2 regions of the Paenibacillus sp. ICGEB2008 genome follow, and region 2 is predicted to be linked to the other one. Evidence: riboswitches for the same ligand, from Rfam matches in the RefSeq annotation. Region 2 holds a riboswitch; the other holds the start of a gene.
The links. Region 2 has a riboswitch for S-adenosylmethionine ahead of metA (homoserine O-acetyltransferase MetA). Riboswitches for the same ligand answer to the same signal wherever they lie in the genome.
Positions count from the first base shown of each region.

Region 1 (8,850 bases), on a different contig from region 2:
ACGGGGTTCGTTTGAACCTCGAAGATGGTATATATTTGTATGAAACTGACGATATTCTCACACTGGGCCAGTTGGCTAACGAAGCTAATTTACGCAAGAACGGTAAAAAGGTTTATTTTATCGAAAACATGAGCCTGTACTTCACCAATGTATGCGAAGCGCGCTGCGCGTTCTGCAATTTCCGCAAGGATCAGGGGGAGGAAGGCTCTTATACGTTGTCTGGGCAGGAAATGATTGATTATGTAGAGCAACATATCCATCCAGGCGTAAGAGAATTCCATATCGTCGGCGGTCATAATAATCATGTGCCTTTCCAATACTATGTAGATTCATTGAAGGCACTGAATGAAAAGTATCCCAACGTTACACTGAAAGCATACACTGCAGCGGAAATTGACTTTTTCACACGCATAAGCGGCTTGAGTGTTAAAGAAGTTCTTCAAGAGCTGCAAAAGGCAGGACTTCAATCTTTGACTGGTGGTGGCGCGGAAATCTTATCTGATGAATATCGGAAGAAGATGCGTGTTACCAAAGCCAATGTGGACCGCTATCTTGAAGTACATCGTACGGCCCACAATCTCGGTATGAAAACTCATACGACGATGCTGTACGGTTCAGTCGAAACTTATCAGGATCGTATTGAGCACATGCTGCAAATTCGTGAATTGCAGGATGAAACAAATGGATTTATGGTATTTATCCCACTGTCCATGCAGCCGAAAAGCAAAAACGCCAACATCATGCGCCGCAACTCTGCTTACGAGGATCTCAAAACCATTGCGATCAGCCGTTTGATGCTGGACAATATCGACCATGTTAAAGCTTACTTCATTAATATTGGTCCGCAATTGACGCAGGTCGCTCTTACCTTTGGCGCATCTGATGTCCATGGCACGATTGTGCGCGAGCAGATCAGCCATGCCGCAGGTGCGTTGACTCCTGCCGGATTGACCCGCAAAGAGCTAATCTGGCTGGTCAAAGGTGCTGGACGCATACCTGTAGAACGTGACACCTTCTATAACGAAATCGAAGTTTTCGAATAAGTGTAACATCGGATTCAGATTTCCCGCGTGCATTTTATCCCCATTACTCACACCAAGCAGCCTCAAGCTGCCCCGGAACACGTCGGTCTGTCTGCTAAAGGCAGGCCCCTTTCCGGGCTTTACAACAACAAAACTTGTGCTAGATCGACAAGACACCAGACCATTTGCCGGGGACACGGTAACGAAAGGACGGCGGATTTTGATGAAAAATTTCGTTATTCTAGGGGGCGGCTATGGCGGCCTTACCATTGCCAAAGAATTGCTGGATAAACACATTCCCGACGATATTCAAGTTATTTTAGTGGATCGGATGCCCTTTCAGGGGCTGAAAACAGAATACTATGCCCTTGCGGCAGGTACCGTATCTGATTTTGATTTGAGGGTACATTTTCCGGATGAACAACGCCTTATTCGCAAATACGGAGAAGTCACTTCGATGGATCTTGAGAATAAAATGGTTCATTTTCAAGATGGTGATCCTTTGCCCTATGACCAACTTGTCATCGCGCTAGGTTGTACCGACCGTTTTCATAATACACCGGGAGCTGAAGAATACAGCTGTACGATCCAATCCTTTAATCATACCCGCCAAACGTATCTGCGCTTGAATGAAATCAAGCCTTATGGACATGTCCATATTGTAGGTGGCGGTCTAAGTGGGGTCGAGATTGCTGCGGAGTTACGTGAAAGCCGCGCGGATTTGAATATTACGATTATGGATCGGGGCGAGCGGGTGCTATCAGCATTTCCGCAACGTTTGTCTGCTTATGTACATGCCTGGTTCAAGGAGCATCATGTGAACGCACTAAATCATGTTGCGGTTTCCCGCATTGAGCCAGGGGCTATTTACAACCGTGACGAGCAAATTATGACCGATGCGGTTGTATGGACAGCCGGGATTCAGCCCGTTAAAATTGTGCAGGATTTAGCAGTTCCTAAAGACCCTCAGGGTCGCATCGTGCTAAATGAATATTATCAAATACCGGATCATCCTGAAGTGTACGTCGTCGGAGACTGTGCGAGCCTTCCTTACTCTCCAAGCGCTCAGGCGGCAGAGGTGCAAGGTGAGCAGATTGCCCACATTGTACGCGACCTGTGGAAAGGACAAACGCCTCACCCGCATCCTTTAAAGCTACGTGGTACATTAGGTGCACTTGGCAAGAAGGCCGGGTTTGGTTATGGCTTTATGGGCAGTACCTCTTTGCGTGGACGAGTGCCGCGTCTGCTTAAGAGCGGTGTGCTCTGGAAGTCCAAACGCCATTTTGGCTAATTGGATACTCAACAAACAAAGAAGACCTGCTTCCAGAGCAGGTCTTCTTTGTTGTTACATCTATGAATAATACATATTTCCTACAAGAGGAAGCTGCTTGCCGATGACTTCTATTTTTAATCCAAATCCAGGTTGTCCCATGCTTCGGCTTCTTTAATTTTGTTTAGAATCACTTCGTACAGAAGCTCTGCTGAATCTGCGGATACAATTTCACCATTAACCATCGCATAAGGCTCAGCGTTACACTGACCGCAATTGCTTAGGCAGCCGTATTCAATCACATCATAATCCGGGTTCTGTTCTAGTTTGGACATAATCTCATCGGTACCAAAATGCATATTACTGGTGCAAAATTCAATAATAGGTCTTAACATTTTTTTTCACCTGCTTTGGATGACGGGCATTTTAATTTGGCCCGCTTTGTAATATAATAAATAAGGTATAGGAAAGGAGTTGAATTCTAATGAGCGAAGCACAAAGCGTTCAAATGTATGATGAAGTAGCAGACGTACTGGATAAGCTCCGTCCGTTCCTGCAACGCGATGGCGGTGACGTTGAGCTGGTTGACGTTGAAGATGGTATCGTTAAGCTGAAGCTGGTAGGCGCTTGCGGCAGTTGCCCAAGTTCTACAATTACGCTGAAGGCAGGGATTGAACGCGCTCTTCTCGAAGAAGTCGAAGGCGTCCAAGAAGTGGTACAAGTATTCTAATGCTTGATGCATAATGATCAGAGAGTCTTGACTTCGGTAACGAAGCTCAAGACTCTTTTTTGTGTTACAACGTCTAAAGGATCTCTCGATCTTATATGGTTGGCCGAATGGGGTCCAATCCTCCGGACACATCCATAATATTACCCGTTATAAAATCCGAATGCTCCTCACACAAATAGGCGATCACTCGCGCAATGTCCTCTCCGCTTCCTGGACGCCCACGCGGTGTCTCTGTATCCTGCATGCCGATGACATCGGCAATCGACTTTTCCTTGTTCGCTCCTCGGATATCCCCGGGACAGATCATATTGACCGTGATGCCATGGGGAGCTTCCTCTACAGCCAGTGACTTCGTAAAAGACACCAGCCCCACCTTAGCAGCTGCGTAGACGGCGCGATGCGGCCAAGCCCTTGCTTCTCCAGCATGACCAAAGCCAAAATGAATAATACGTCCCCATTGCTGGCTACGCATGTGCGGCAATACCAAATGATCCAGCAACATGGTACCGACCAGATTCCCCTGTATCATGGCATGAATCTCAGCCACACTGTAATCCGCAAACAGACGGCGTTCCCGGATGAACGGTCCGGCATTATTCACCATAATATCGACTCCGCCCAGCCGATCCTGCACTTCACCGATCAGCCTGGTGATATCTTCCTGAACCGAGATATCTGCTTGTAAAGACAGGCAGCGTACTCCCTTAGACTCAATTACCCGCTTAAGCGCTTCGGCTTCAGCCTGGCTATGGACATAATTCAGGGCAATGTCACAACCTTCATCAGCCAGACGCAGAGCGGTCATTTTACCTAAACCTTTGGCACTACCCGTTATGAGTGCGACTTTGTCTCTCAACAGTTTTCCTCCTCTTCACAGAGAACGGTCACCCCCAAGTATAAAATATTTAAGCAATCCCTACAACTCCAACCAAAAAGAAACCCCAGTCCTCTTGTTCAAGAGAAGCTGGGGTTTACGTTCAGCGCATTCTTAGTTTCTGCTTAAAATGCAGGGATAATTGCGCCTTGATATTTATCTTCAATGAATTTTTTAGTTTCTGGAGATTGCAAAGCTTTAAGCAGTTTTTGGATCGCTTCGGAATCTTTATTATCAGGACGTGCTACCAGTACGTTAGCATATGGTGAATCTTTGTCTTCCAGTGCCAATGCATCCTTGGTCGGATTCAGCTTGGCTTCCAAAGCGTAGTTCGTGTTGATCAACGCAATATCCACTTCAGGCAACTGACGTGGCAGCATAGCTGCTTCCAAAGTTTTAAATTCCAGATTTTTCTTGTTTTCAGTAATATCTTTTACGGTTGCTTCAATGTTGCTTGCGTCCTTCAGCTTGATCAGACCTTGTTTCTCCAACAGCAACAATGCACGGCCTCCATTGGTCGCATCGTTCGGAATCGCTACTGTTGCACCGTCTGGAAGTTCATCAAGCTTTTTATATTTTTGGGAGTAGATACCGAATGGTTCCAGATGAACCGCGCCAACAGAAACCAGATCCATTTTACGCTCTTTATTCATCACATTCAGGTAAGGTACATGTTGATAAAAGTTAGCATCCAGTTGCTTGTCAAACAATTGTACGTTCGGCTGTACATAGTCGTTAAACTGAACGACTTGAAGACGAACCCCTTCTTTTTCCAACTGAGGCTTGATCGCTTCCAAAATTTCCGCATGTGGCACAGGAGAAGCTCCAACTTTCAGCTCGACTTCACGCGGTGACCCGCCTGTATTTTCGGCCGCATTGTTTGTATCCGATGTTGTGCTCTTTGTACCGCAAGCAGCCAGTACCGCAATTAATGTCAAGCTCAATACAGCCAATACCCATTTCTTCATGTTGTTACCCCTCCAATAATTTGTAATATTCAGGATCAGACGTCCTGATCAATAAGGATATCTATATGTTTTCCCTATTTTCGAGTATAATGCCGCACGAGGCGATCTCCTGCCATTTGCAGCAATTGTACCAATACGATCATCAGCACGACCGCAACGATCATTACAGCCGTTTCATAACGATAATAGCCGTAGTTGATTGCCAGCGTACCCAGTCCACCGCCCCCGATCATACCGGACATTGCCGTGTAGGATACGAGTGTAACGACGGTAATGGTTAATGCGGCGAGCAGGCCGGGCAGTGCCTCACGTAACAGCACACGCCGGATAATTTGTCCTGTCGAAGCCCCCATCGCTTGTGCAGCTTCAATGACACCCTTGTCCACTTCACGTAGTGACGTTTCGACAAGACGTGCGAAGAAAGGAGCAGCCCCGATAACCAATGGCGGAATGGTTCCCAGCACCCCGGTCGAGGTACCTACCAACGATCGTGTAAAAGGAATAAGTGCGACGATCAAGATGATAAATGGTACGGAACGCAAAATGTTAACGACGAAAGATAATACAACGTATATCACCTTCATCAGAGTCAACGAGGAACGGCTTGCCAGAAACAACAATATACCGAGCGGCAAACCAATAACGAGGGTGAACAATGCAGATGCCCCGAGCATCTGAAGGGTTTCCAGAGTAGAATTCCCTAGCTCTTCCCAACTCACTTGCGAAAAATCAAGTTCGCTCATTGTCCGATCACCTCCACATCGAGTCCTTGCCCTGACACTTCGCGCAGCGTATGTTCTATATCTGAATGGTTTCCTTCAAAACGAACGATCAGCTGTCCATATGGTACGTTTTTAATCGTAGAGATGGTGCCCTGTAAGATTGCAAAATCAACACCTGTACTTCGAGCCGTACGCGATAGAATTGCATCATAAGTTTTACTGCCCAAGAAGGAGATACGTACCACCTGTGCCGATTCGCCGCTACCTGCTGCTGCAATCGCTGCTTGTAATTCCTCAGGATGTTCTGCCTCCCGCTGGATAAAATCCTTAGTCACCTGATGCTGTGGCTTCAAAAACACTTCCGCCACCGGACCTTGCTCCACGATATCGCCCTCATGAATGACGCCAACTCGATCACATATACTTTGAATGACATGCATCTCATGAGTAATCAATACGATAGTCAAATTAAAGCGCTGGTTAATATCCAACAGCAATTTCAGGATAGACCCTGTCGTCTGCGGATCAAGCGCAGACGTCGCTTCGTCACACAGCAGCACATGCGGATCACTAGCCAGTGCCCGTGCAATCCCTACCCGCTGCTTCTGTCCACCTGAGAGCTGTGACGGATATTTTCCACTGTGTTCTTTCAGTCCCACCAATTCCAGCAGCTCGCGAACTTTCTTGTCTAGCTCCTGCTTTGGGGTATTTACCAGCCGCAATGGAAATGCAATGTTGTCATACACTGTCGCCGAAGACAACAAATTAAAATGTTGAAAAATCATTCCGATTTTTCGGCGTTGCTTCTGTAACTGGGCTTGACTCACAGTCACAAGGTTAACCCCATCTACCCATACTTCGCCTGAAGTAGGGCGTTCCAATAAATTAATACAGCGGATCAACGTACTTTTGCCCGCCCCGGAATGACCAATCACCCCGAATATTTCTCCACGCTTTATAGAAAGGTTCAACCCGGACAACGCATTAACGCGTCGGTTACCTTTACCATAATGCTTGGTTAATTGCTTAATCTCTATCAACGTGCTGCGACCTCCTTCACTTCTTTCTTACCCTGTTAACCAGTTGTCATCTCTCGGGATTGTATAAAATCACTATTTATTTATACAAAAAAGAGCCCCTTTCACAGAATGAAAAGGGCCCCACCTTGCGAACCTTTTCTCATCTGCCAAAATCGCTATAACTCTAGCGGTTTTGTAGGAATTAGCACCATATGTTCCCTCCCGGTGCATTACACCGGGAAAGAACGGGTTGCCGGGCTTCATCGGGCCAGTCCCTCCACCTCTCTGGATAAGAAAAATATGTTAAACTCCAGCTTTAGCTGTCCGTTAAGTTTATATAAAAAAAATAATTCAAGCATTTTTCTGAAACTAGGTTTCAGTATAGATAGTTTACATTGCTTTGTCAAAGGATATTTTCTGTCATAATTATGGGCGCACTGCCCGGTTCTCCCATTGTTTCGCAGTATAAGAAAATGCGTTTGATAGCGACTGGCATACCATTTCCAAGCCCTGCTGCAAATCTTCCAGATGGTGATCAAGATCCTCCAGTTGGATTTTTCCATATAAAGCACGGTGACGTTGCCAGAGATCGTCCTGCATTTCCGTGTTCATATAATGTATTTCCGTATTTCGACGCTTACGCAAGCGATTGATGGCATCGTTGTATGTGTCCTTGATATCATTTAAATTATCAGTCAATACAGGATGCATTTTGAGATACTTGAGCTGTCTCAACACGGTAAAATACGAATAATGCGCCTTATACTGCCCTGTTTTTAAATCATACAAATCATTCATCCAATTACCAAGCTTATCCAAAATAGAGAATACCCGCACAAACCCATCCTTATAAAAGAAAACATACAAAGCATAATCGGATTTTTCCTCCTTGCTCATATCTTCAGCGTATCCGGCTTTCACTTTCATACGGAAAAAGGCGGCAGCATGATGGCTCTGCTCCAGTTCATCCAAAGACGACATCAGACCACGTGTTAAAATATCCGCCTTCCGAAAGTCATGGGTAGGATCACCACTGGCCTGGATTTGCCGTTCCAGCAAATGTAACATGTCTGACATGCTATTCATGGCATCCAGCAAGACGCCATGATTTTCACGTGGGGGCTCGCCCAACAGCTTGCGTATCATGCTTCACGCCTCCTTCATATCTGTAAAATCCGGCTGTTAGATGCTTGAATTGGCGTCAAGCGAAATAACTCGTCCACCGTTGATCTACAAGCTTAACTATATCCTCACGCGGTAGCACCTCATCAGGGTAGCCTGGCTTCATACGTGCATCCACTACAATCGGCAGCTTATAGTTCAGATGATGCAAACGTACTTCGCTGTCGGCGTACATATCTGTAGCGGGGTTAAAGCGTGTGAATACCGTCCACAGGAACGAGGCTTGGGAGCGAACAACTTCTTTGGCATCGTCCACGATAAAGACAAGCGGCCACTCTTGCTCACCCGCAGCTAATCGCTCCAATACACGCGCAGCGAGTTCAGGCTCCTGCTCAAAGGACGAGCCGGATATAACGAGGCAACCTCCGCAATAGGGTTCGATTTCACGAATTCCCGGCAGATCGCCGCCTTCATAAACGCGAGGCAATTCACGCACAGGTTCGCCTACCCCCATCAGAATCGCCTTGCTGCCGTGATTCAGCTTGCGGCCCGTGTAATCGAGTGTATCGTGAGACGTATGGTTAAAAATAAACAAATCTCTGGCTGGATTAAATCGCTCCAAAATGGTTTCTAGCAACAGGTTAAAGTCGGATAAATCGATCACCCGATCCGTCAGCATCAGGAATTTGGTCAACGACAATTGACCTTGACCCAGAATGGTAAAGCCGGATACCAGCGCTTCACGGGAGTAGCTTTCACGTACGACTGCCGCTGCCAGCGCGTGTACACCTGTTTCTGCATATGCCCATAACGACTTGACAGAAGGCATCACAAGCGGATAGGCGGGCGACAACAGACGTTGCAAAAATTCGCCGAGATAGTAGTCTTCCTGCCGTGGCTTACCTACAATGGTTGCCGGATAAATGGCATCTTTGCGGTGATGCATATGTTTGACATGAAACACAGGGAAATCATGTTGTAATGAGTAATAGCCAAAATGATCGCCAAACGGCCCTTCCGGGCGACGTTCATGAGGCGGCACATAGCCGCTGATCGCAAACTCGGCTTCTGCCGGAATGCGATGGCCTCCAAGCGGGTCTTCTGTCATGGGCAGCTTGCCCCC
Region 1 is NZ_AMQU01000014.1:55,585-64,434, reverse strand. It holds gene mqnE (aminofutalosine synthase MqnE) at 1-1,043, shown strand, start outside; gene C400_RS0113415 (NAD(P)/FAD-dependent oxidoreductase) at 1,246-2,313, shown strand; gene C400_RS0113410 (YuzB family protein) at 2,430-2,687, opposite strand; gene C400_RS0113405 (NifU family protein) at 2,777-3,022, shown strand; gene C400_RS0113400 (SDR family oxidoreductase) at 3,114-3,878, opposite strand; gene C400_RS0113395 (MetQ/NlpA family ABC transporter substrate-binding protein) at 4,022-4,864, opposite strand; gene C400_RS0113390 (methionine ABC transporter permease) at 4,939-5,607, opposite strand; gene C400_RS0113385 (methionine ABC transporter ATP-binding protein) at 5,604-6,626, opposite strand; SAM riboswitch class I at 6,763-6,901, opposite strand; gene C400_RS0113375 (Cthe_2314 family HEPN domain-containing protein) at 7,032-7,751, opposite strand; gene C400_RS0113370 (UbiD family decarboxylase) at 7,807-8,850, opposite strand, start outside.
Region 1: it holds a riboswitch for S-adenosylmethionine, as region 2 does, so the genes downstream of both, C400_RS0113385 (methionine ABC transporter ATP-binding protein) here and metA (homoserine O-acetyltransferase MetA) in region 2, are expected to answer to the same signal.

Region 2 (8,850 bases):
GCTGACAGCTCGTCACGGGGGGTTGCTTGATTCATTAGGACTCAGCGAATCTGACGATGGCCGTCCATCCACTTTGTTGCTAATTCATCGGAAAATTCCGTTAATACAGATCGTAATGTTGTGTAATGGCCTGCTGCTCATTACGGCTGGTTTTGTGTTAGGCTGGGAGCCAGCCCTCTATTCCGCCTTATCCTGTCTCGCTGCCTATGAAACGACTCGGCTGATGTTTACTGGTCTGAGACGCATGGTCTGTGTTGTCAGCAAAAAACAGCCAACTGTCGAAGATGCCATATATCGCAGGTTGCGTTTACACAGCACACCTATTGAAGGTTCTGCCGCCCAGATAAAGGGCAAGATTAAAAGCGAATCAGATAAAAAAGAACAAATGGTCATCATTTACAGTGTTCATCTTTTGGATTTGCAGCGCTTTAAGGCGGCCATCCAAATGGCAGACCCACAGGCTGAGATCATGTATATGAAGCGATGGGAAACGTAGCAAATCCCAAATATATTAACCATAATAGAAAAATGATTAAAGATATTGTAGTATCCACTCTTCCGCACAAAAACGCTTATCTTCACTATCCTTGTACATAGGATAGTGAAAGATAAGCGTTTTGTAATGTACGATATATTAGCTGATATTAATTTTGCATAATAAAGTCATGCTCAATACTGCTGGCACTGTCAAAAGTACGAATAATATCATAACGGGTATTGCGCTGTGCCGGAATGTGACCCGTCTCACGGATCAACTGTAAAATGGATTCGATGTTAACCTTATACGTTGCTCCCGCAGCGGAAACTACATTTTCCTCAATCATGGTGCTGCCAAAATCATCACAACCGTAGTACAGTGATTTTTTACCGATTTCCGGTCCCATCGTTACCCATGAAGACTGGATATGCTTGATGTTATCCAAAACAAGACGACTGATCGCTACAGTCTTCAAATATTCCTCTGGCGTCTGGCGTTCTTTCTTCAAATTCGTGTTGTCTGGTTGGAAGGTCCAAGGAATAAAGGCCAGAAATCCTTCAGAATTATATTTGTTTTCAATGCATTCGTCCTGAGCATCACGGACACGCAGCAAATGCAGCGCACGCTCCTCCATCAGCTCGCCAAATCCGATTACCATGGTAGCCGTTGTGTTCATCCCAACCTTGTGAGCTGTTTGCATGACATCCATCCAATCACGCCAGGAGCCTTTGAGACGGCTAATTTTGCGGCGTGTACGGTCATCCAAAATTTCTCCGCCTCCACCCGGCAGCGAATCCAATCCAGCTTCATGAATGGCTCGGATCGTTTCCTCCATGGATAGGCCGGATTTTTCCTTCATTTTGTGAATTTCAGCTGGTGAGAAGGAGTGCATTGTAATATCTGGAAAACGTTCCTTAATAGCTTTCAGCAAATCGGTATAATAGCTGAACGGCAGGTTTGGATTTACACCGCCTTGCATTAGGATTTCGGTGCCACCTACATCCTGCGTTTCCTTAATTTTTTGGAAAATCACCTCATCCGGCAAAACATAACCTTCATCGGAACCCGGTCTGCGGTAAAATGCGCAAAAGCGGCAGTATACGTCACACACGTTCGTATAGTTAATATTTCGTCCGATGACGAAGGTTTTTATGGGATCGGGATGCATGCGATTCATGACTTTATTCGCCGCATGACCTATTTTTTCAACCTCGTCTGATTCGAACAAAGCAACGGTATCCTCTAAATTCAGGCGTTCGCCGCGTAGGGCTTTATCTAAAATATGGTCGATTACACTCATGGTGTATCCTCCTTCGCTGTCACAGGGCGACGAAATGAAAGACAGGACTTATGAACGAGAATGCTTTCACAAACCTGCGTTCGAACCCTGCCGTAATGTATGTTCATGACTAGCCTTGTATGTTGTCTGTGCTATTTAGCATAGTAAAACCTAATGATAATACTAACATATCTTTTGGTAAGGAACCATACTTAGACTGAAAAGTGCCTTTTTTCACACTGTCTATCATGTCATTCATGTAGAAAACAGCAAGTCTCCTGAATACCGGAAACCTGCTGCTTAGGGCTGTACCTATTTGCTTCCTTCGTATAACGTTGAGATGCTATGGACGTGCTAACGTTCTAGCTCAGCGCCTCATCCAGATCACGGATCAGGTCATCAATGTCCTCCAGACCTACGGAGAAACGAAGTAGTCCGTCTGTAATCCCGCGCTCCAACCGTACACTTTGCGGCATAGCCGCATGTGACATCATTGCTGGGTACGACAAGATACTTTCCACAGCTCCCAGACTCACCGCCACAATGGGAATACGTACGCGACTGAGGACCTCTTTTGCACGTTCACCCGAACCCACATCAAACGATATCACTGCACCATAACCGCTCGATTGACTCTCATGAATCACACGCCCTGGATGATTTTCCAGGCCCGGATAGTATACCGCTTCAATGTCATTGCGCTCGTTTAGCCAATTGGCAAGCTTAGCTGCACTTTTTTCGCTGTGAGCCATACGTGCCTCCAGTGTCTTCATACCACGCATGAGCAGCCAAGACTCTTGCGGTGCCAGCACAGTACCTAATCCATTCTGAAGCTGCTTGATTTGTCTCCCCAACGACTCGGTACGAGCTACCGCAAGCCCTGCCAGTACGTCGCTGTGTCCACCCAAAAACTTGGTCGCACTGTGCAATACAATATCGACTCCCTGCTCAATCGGACGTTGATAATAAGGTGTCATAAAAGTATTATCCAATAACGTCAAAAGTCCATTTTCCCTTGCCCATGAGGTTATTCCAGCTACATTGGTAATTTTGAGGGTCGGATTAGACGGGGTTTCCATATACACAGCCCTTGTATTTTCCTGCAACGCCTCTTTCACAAGGTTGAGATCCGTCATATCAACGAAGGTCGTTTCGATATTCATCCGTTTCAAGATGGAGGTCAGCAGTCGATATGTTCCTCCATATACGTCCTCCGAAACAATGACATGATCACCAGCGGATAAGAGCATAAATGTAGTGGAGATGGCAGCCATACCTGATGCAAAGGCAAAACCGCAAGCTCCGCCTTCTAATAAGGCGATATAATCTTCCAAAGCTTGTCGTGTCGGATTACCTGAACGGCTATAATCATGCTGTGGGGGATTAAAAATATCATGATGGTGAAAGGTCGAAGCTTGATAGATCGGGACACTCGATGCCCCTGTAACACTGTCAATTTCAGAGCCAAAATGCAGCAGCTTGGTTGCGAATTTCCGCCCTTTGTCCAGATCCTCTCCGATCTTCCTCGCATCCTCTATCATTGCTGCTCCCCTCCTTCTACTTCTTGACGTGCCGCTTCCAGTGCCGAACGCAAATCTTCAATCAGGTCATCCGTATGCTCGATACCTACAGAGAAACGAAGCAACCTGTCATCTACCCCGACTGCATCCCGAATTTCTACCGGTATGTCCGCATGTGTCTGCACAGCAGGATAGGTCATTAGCGATTCCACACCGCCTAGACTTTCGGCAAACGCAATAAGCTTAATATGACGAAGCAAAGGCTCCACATAGCGAGCATCCTTTACTTTGAAAGAGAAAATACCCGTGTTTCCGCTGGATTGTTTATTTTGTATCTCACGACCTGGATGGCCCTCAAGCGCCGGGTAATATACTTCCGCCACTGCTGGATGCGTCAGTAAATAATTAGACAACACCGTAGCATTATGCTCATGTCGATCCATACGTAGCGCTAACGTCTTCATCCCCTTCATCAACTGATAGCAGTCGCTTGGGGAAAGCACGGCCCCTATGGAATTGTGCAGGAAGGAAATTTCAGCTGACAGCTCTTTTCCTTTGCTTACAATCAACCCTGCCAGCACATCGTTGTGTCCGCCCAAATATTTGGTTGCGCTATGTACCACAATATCCGCACCTAGTTCCAATGGCCGCTGGAAATATGGTGTTAGCAGCGTATTATCTACAATAGTAAGCAACTCATGTTGTGATGCCCATGCAGCCACTGCCTGAATATCAGTTATCATCATTAACGGATTGGTAGGCGTTTCTATGAATACGGCTTTGGTATTCGGTCGACATGACTGTTGGAGTGCTTCGAGATCGTTTGTATCCACATAAGTTGCGGTCACACCAAATTTGGATAAAATACGCTCTAGCAAACGATAGGTCCCGCCATAAAGATCCAGCGATACAATGAGGTGATCTCCCTGTCCAAACAAAGCAAATACCGTTTGCAGTGCTGCCATACCTGAACTGCAAGCAAAGCCTGCATCACCAGATTCAAGTGCAGCAGCAGCCTCTTCCAGTACCTTTCGCGTGGGATTAATCGTCCGAATGTAATCAAACCCTGTGCTTTGACCCAGACGGGGATGGCGGAACGCCGTAGATTGGTAAATCGGGTAATTAACAGCCCCGGTTACTGGCTCCTCTACTGAACCGATTTGTGCCAATCTGCTTTCGATTTTCCACTGCTTCTCACTCATATGAATCCTCCTGTTCACTTCCATAGTAGGTGCTATAACATATGCTGCAAAAATGGATGTCCAAGACTATACTGCTGCGCTACTGCAAGGTGGTACTGTATAAGGGTAAACTACAAGCCCATTTTTAAATCTGAGGTCCGATATCATAAGGTGTTTCTTGGTATACATAATAGTTAAGCCAATTTGAAAATAATAAATTGGCATGAGCCCGCCAGATCGAGGGCGGTATGCGTCCAGGATCATCATTAGGATAATAATTTTTGGGGACGTCAATATCCAGTCCTTTGGCTATATCGCGATCGTATTCCCATTTCAGCGAAAGTGGGTCATATTCTGAATGCCCTGTTACAAAAATTTGTTTACCATCAAGCGTGGCTACCAGGTACACTCCAGCTTCCTCGGATTCGGATAAAACTTCTAATTCGGCAATATGGTCAATATCTTCCCGCCGAACCTCGGTATGCCGAGAGTGGGGAGCATAAAACAGTTCATCAAAGCCGCGTAGCAGTTTCACTTTAGGTTTAATAACGGTGTGTGGGAATACCCCAAAGCATTTGGTGTCGAGCCCGTATTTCGGAACATTGAAATGATGGTATAAGCCTGCCTGTGAGGCCCAACAGATATGCATGGTCGAAGTAACATTTGTTTTCGTCCACTCAAAGATTTGCCGGATCTCCTGCCAGTAGGTCACATCCTCAAACTCAAGTTGTTCTACGGGGGCTCCTGTAATAATCATGCCGTCAAAACGACTGTTCTTGATCTCATCAAACGTTTTATAAAACATGTTCAAATATTCTTGCGATGTATTTTTAGATACATGTGACTTCATATGCACCAACGTGACATCCACTTGTAACGGCGTATTGCCGACCAGACGCAACAGTTGGGTTTCCGTTGTTTCCTTCGTAGGCATCAAATTCAAAATGGCGATGCGCAACGGACGAATATCCTGATGATAAGCCAGGCTTTCGTCCATTACGAAAATATTTTCGCCCTCCAGTACTTCCTTAGCAGGCAGTGTATCTGGAATTTTAATCGGCATGTAAACTCACTCCTTGATCGGTAAGTTGTGCGAAAATCGTCTGGTAGAGATGCCGGGCATATAATAAAAAGACCTTTCTCGGTTAGAGAAAGGTCATATTTGTATCCATATGCGCCTCTCTCATCTGTCAGGGCTACGCTTCTTTGTACAAAGCGCGAGTCCTGCAAGAATTAGCACCGTGCGATAAAAATCGCCGGTTGCCGGGTATCATCGGGCTAGTCCCTCCACCTGCTCTTGATAAGATTTCGCTATATTCATTTTGGGTTCACAAAGTTCTTGTTGTTCACTTTAATGCATCGGCTGGGCTTCGTCAAGATGGACTTGTAAATTTGTGCCCTGCATTCACATTTTGTCTACCTTTTCCATAGGTTAAATCATATGCCCCCTTTCGCAGAAGCTCATATGACTGCTGTTGATTTAGCCCATGATTTTGCCCTTGAAAGGCCGTAGGCCGAGCGTTATACTATACAAGTGCTAATAGGCAAAAATACGGTGCAACAGTGTAGATTAGAGTGTTTTCTTCGATACTGTGGCAACCTAAAAAAGAACATTTGTGAGGTGAATCCGGAATGGAAGGCGACCCGAGTCCGAATAGGCGGCGATCCCTGAACAACAGCATAGGAATGACTTCAGCTTGCCGAAAGACGGGACGCCAGGCTCCGCATGCTCCAAAAGCCTTCTGCTTTTGATGGTATGCACGCTTACCTGCACCGGCTAACTGGCTAACTGAGTCCATTCCTTATGCTTAAGGTAAACGTATTTCCGTTACGACGGAGCATAAGGAGTGACATATATGAAAATCCGTTTGGTTAACAACGGGGTTTTTACCCCTGTCGAAGAAATTGAAATGGCGCTCACTGCACCGGCAGAAGGCTTTTATTGGATTGATGCCGATGTCGAGGATCTGACAGTGCTTCAGCCCTTATTTTCTATGCATGATCTTGCAGTAGAAGACTGTTTGAGTGAAGAAGAACAGCGTCCAAAGATTGAAATTTATGAAAGCCATTATTTTATCGTTGTAAATAGTATTCGTTTTGATGATGAAGAAATATTTTTGCGTGCTTTGAACATTTTTCTCGGCCGCCATTTTATCATTACGGTGACCAAGCAGAAAATCAATGAGCTTCGTACTCTCAAGCCTATGCTGTGGGAGCAGGAAGTTAGCCAGCCTGACCGTTTTATGTATCTGTTGGTCGATTTGATCGTTGATAACTATTTTCTGGTTGGTGACCGGATTGAAGTTCGTATTGAAAAGCTGGAAGAAGACATTCTAATGCATACGAAAAAGTCGCACTTGAACGAAATCATCGGATTGCGCAGTGAGATTCTATGGCTAAAAAAAAGTGCTCGGCCCGCAAAAGGAAGTCATCAATACCCTGAACAAACGGGATTTGCGGCTTATCGACGATCAACTACAAAAATATTTTAGCGACATTTATGAAAATGCTGTGAAAATTTCGGAGACTTTCGAAACTTATCGCGACTTGATGGGGAACCTTAGAGAAGCTTATCAGTCAAGTATCGCCAACCGTGCTAATGAAATCATGCGTGTGTTTACCGCCATTACAACCGTATTTATGCCGTTGACGGTCATTACCGGAATATATGGGATGAACTTTGATAATATGCCTGAGCTTCATACACGTTATGGTTATTTTGTCGTCATTGGGATTATGGTGGCACTAGGTGTCAGTATGTTCTGTATTTTCCGCAAGAAGGATTGGGTTTGAATTATTTGGTTTTCAAGCTTGGTCATCAAAAGCAGCAGCCGAGTCCTATGAGGAACTCGCTGCTGCTTTTTTTTATGCTGCACCTTATTTGTACTTTAGGACACTTTCAATCGTCTCTATATTATCCAACATGTCGGTCAGGTACCTCCTGATGGCGGAACCGTATACGAATCAGTCGCAGTCGCTCATAAATTTGATCCAGCCCTGCTTCCGTCGCTTTTTCTTCTCCATACACTTTTAGCATAATGGGCTTGAGCAGCGTATCTCCCAACTCTGCATAAGCAGACCAGATGGCTGCCTGCTCCTCCTCTGATACATGTGCCAATTCCTTGCGGATCAGCTTCTCCATATCCATTCCATCCCTATCCAAATGCTCCACAGCTTCAATCATTTCTCGACGGTGCAAGCCTGTCTTCATTCCGATATGCTCCAGTGAAAGACCGTCCGAAATGCCTTCGATAATCGCTCTAGTCAGGCTAAACTTATTCAGTTCCTGTCTGTACTGGTTTTCTTTTTGCTTGTACAGCCATGACAAAAAAACTTCTTCTTCAAGTATCTCTGTTACCCAGTTCAGCGGAAAGGGCGTGGTCCGATCATTTTGTTTCGTTATAGCCAATAGCTCCGTCCCATATTGCGACACCTTACCCAGGCCCATACCAGGTAGTTCTAACAATTCTTCTTCGGTATGAGGAAGATAGACGCTGATGAGTCGAAGTAGTCGATTCGTAGCGATAAAATAAGGTGCTTTTCGCTCAGTTGCTGCCTTTTGCCGTCTCCACATTGTTAATTGTTCATACACCTCATCACGCGGAAACAAATCACTATAGCAATACAGCTTTTGTAGCGTTTGTCCACGTCCTGATGATCCTTCTTGCTCATGAAAAACGCCATGAATTAGAGGCCTGTAGCCCTCAGCCATCTTGAGTGCCAGCTCATGACGGTATACATGCAGTAATTCCTGCCACAAACTGCCTTCATACCAAAGGTCGTCTATACTTTCATCTGGTACATGATGTGTGCTCCAGCCTGCACTCCATCCCCCTTCATGTTGTCCGATCCATACCTGCGCAAACTCCTCACAGCCCTGTTCATTCCGTTTGGACAAGCGATTTAAAAATACAATCTCCATGGTTCTTCCTCCCTCATAAGGTTAAAATGACTGACTCGCACAATACACAACGCAAAAAAAGCACCTATCCTGCGTATTCGCAAGAAAGGTGCTTCCCTTTTTGATCCGTACTATGCTGTTGCCTATATGATAACCGGACCTCGGAATACCGTCAACCATAAATTCTAAGAATTCAGCTTTTCCTTGGCCAAAGCCAGAGCACCGCACAATCCAGCATTGTCACCCAAGCCCGGAGATACGATATATTGCTCAATTTCTGTAGTCAGACTCGGATGCTGTACGTACCCATTTAAAAGTTGTTGAAGCTTGGTACGAATGAGCGGGAACAATTGATCCTGCTTCATGACTCCGCCGCCCATAATAATTTTTTGCGGTGACAGGATTAATACATAGCTCATTAAAGCCTGTGCCAGATAATGGGCCTCCATTTCCCAAGCCGGGTGATCCACAGAAAGCTCATGCCCTTTAAC
Region 2 is NZ_AMQU01000007.1:818,460-827,309, reverse strand. It holds gene C400_RS0108470 (YitT family protein) at 1-496, shown strand, start outside; gene mqnC (cyclic dehypoxanthinyl futalosine synthase) at 645-1,778, opposite strand; gene C400_RS0108455 (aminotransferase class I/II-fold pyridoxal phosphate-dependent enzyme) at 2,120-3,298, opposite strand; gene C400_RS0108450 (PLP-dependent transferase) at 3,295-4,479, opposite strand; gene metA (homoserine O-acetyltransferase MetA) at 4,604-5,521, opposite strand; SAM riboswitch class I at 5,639-5,765, opposite strand; partial or broken gene corA (magnesium/cobalt transporter CorA) at 6,315-7,251, shown strand; gene C400_RS0108435 (HRDC domain-containing protein) at 7,373-8,380, opposite strand; gene C400_RS0108430 (ROK family protein) at 8,545-8,850, opposite strand, start outside.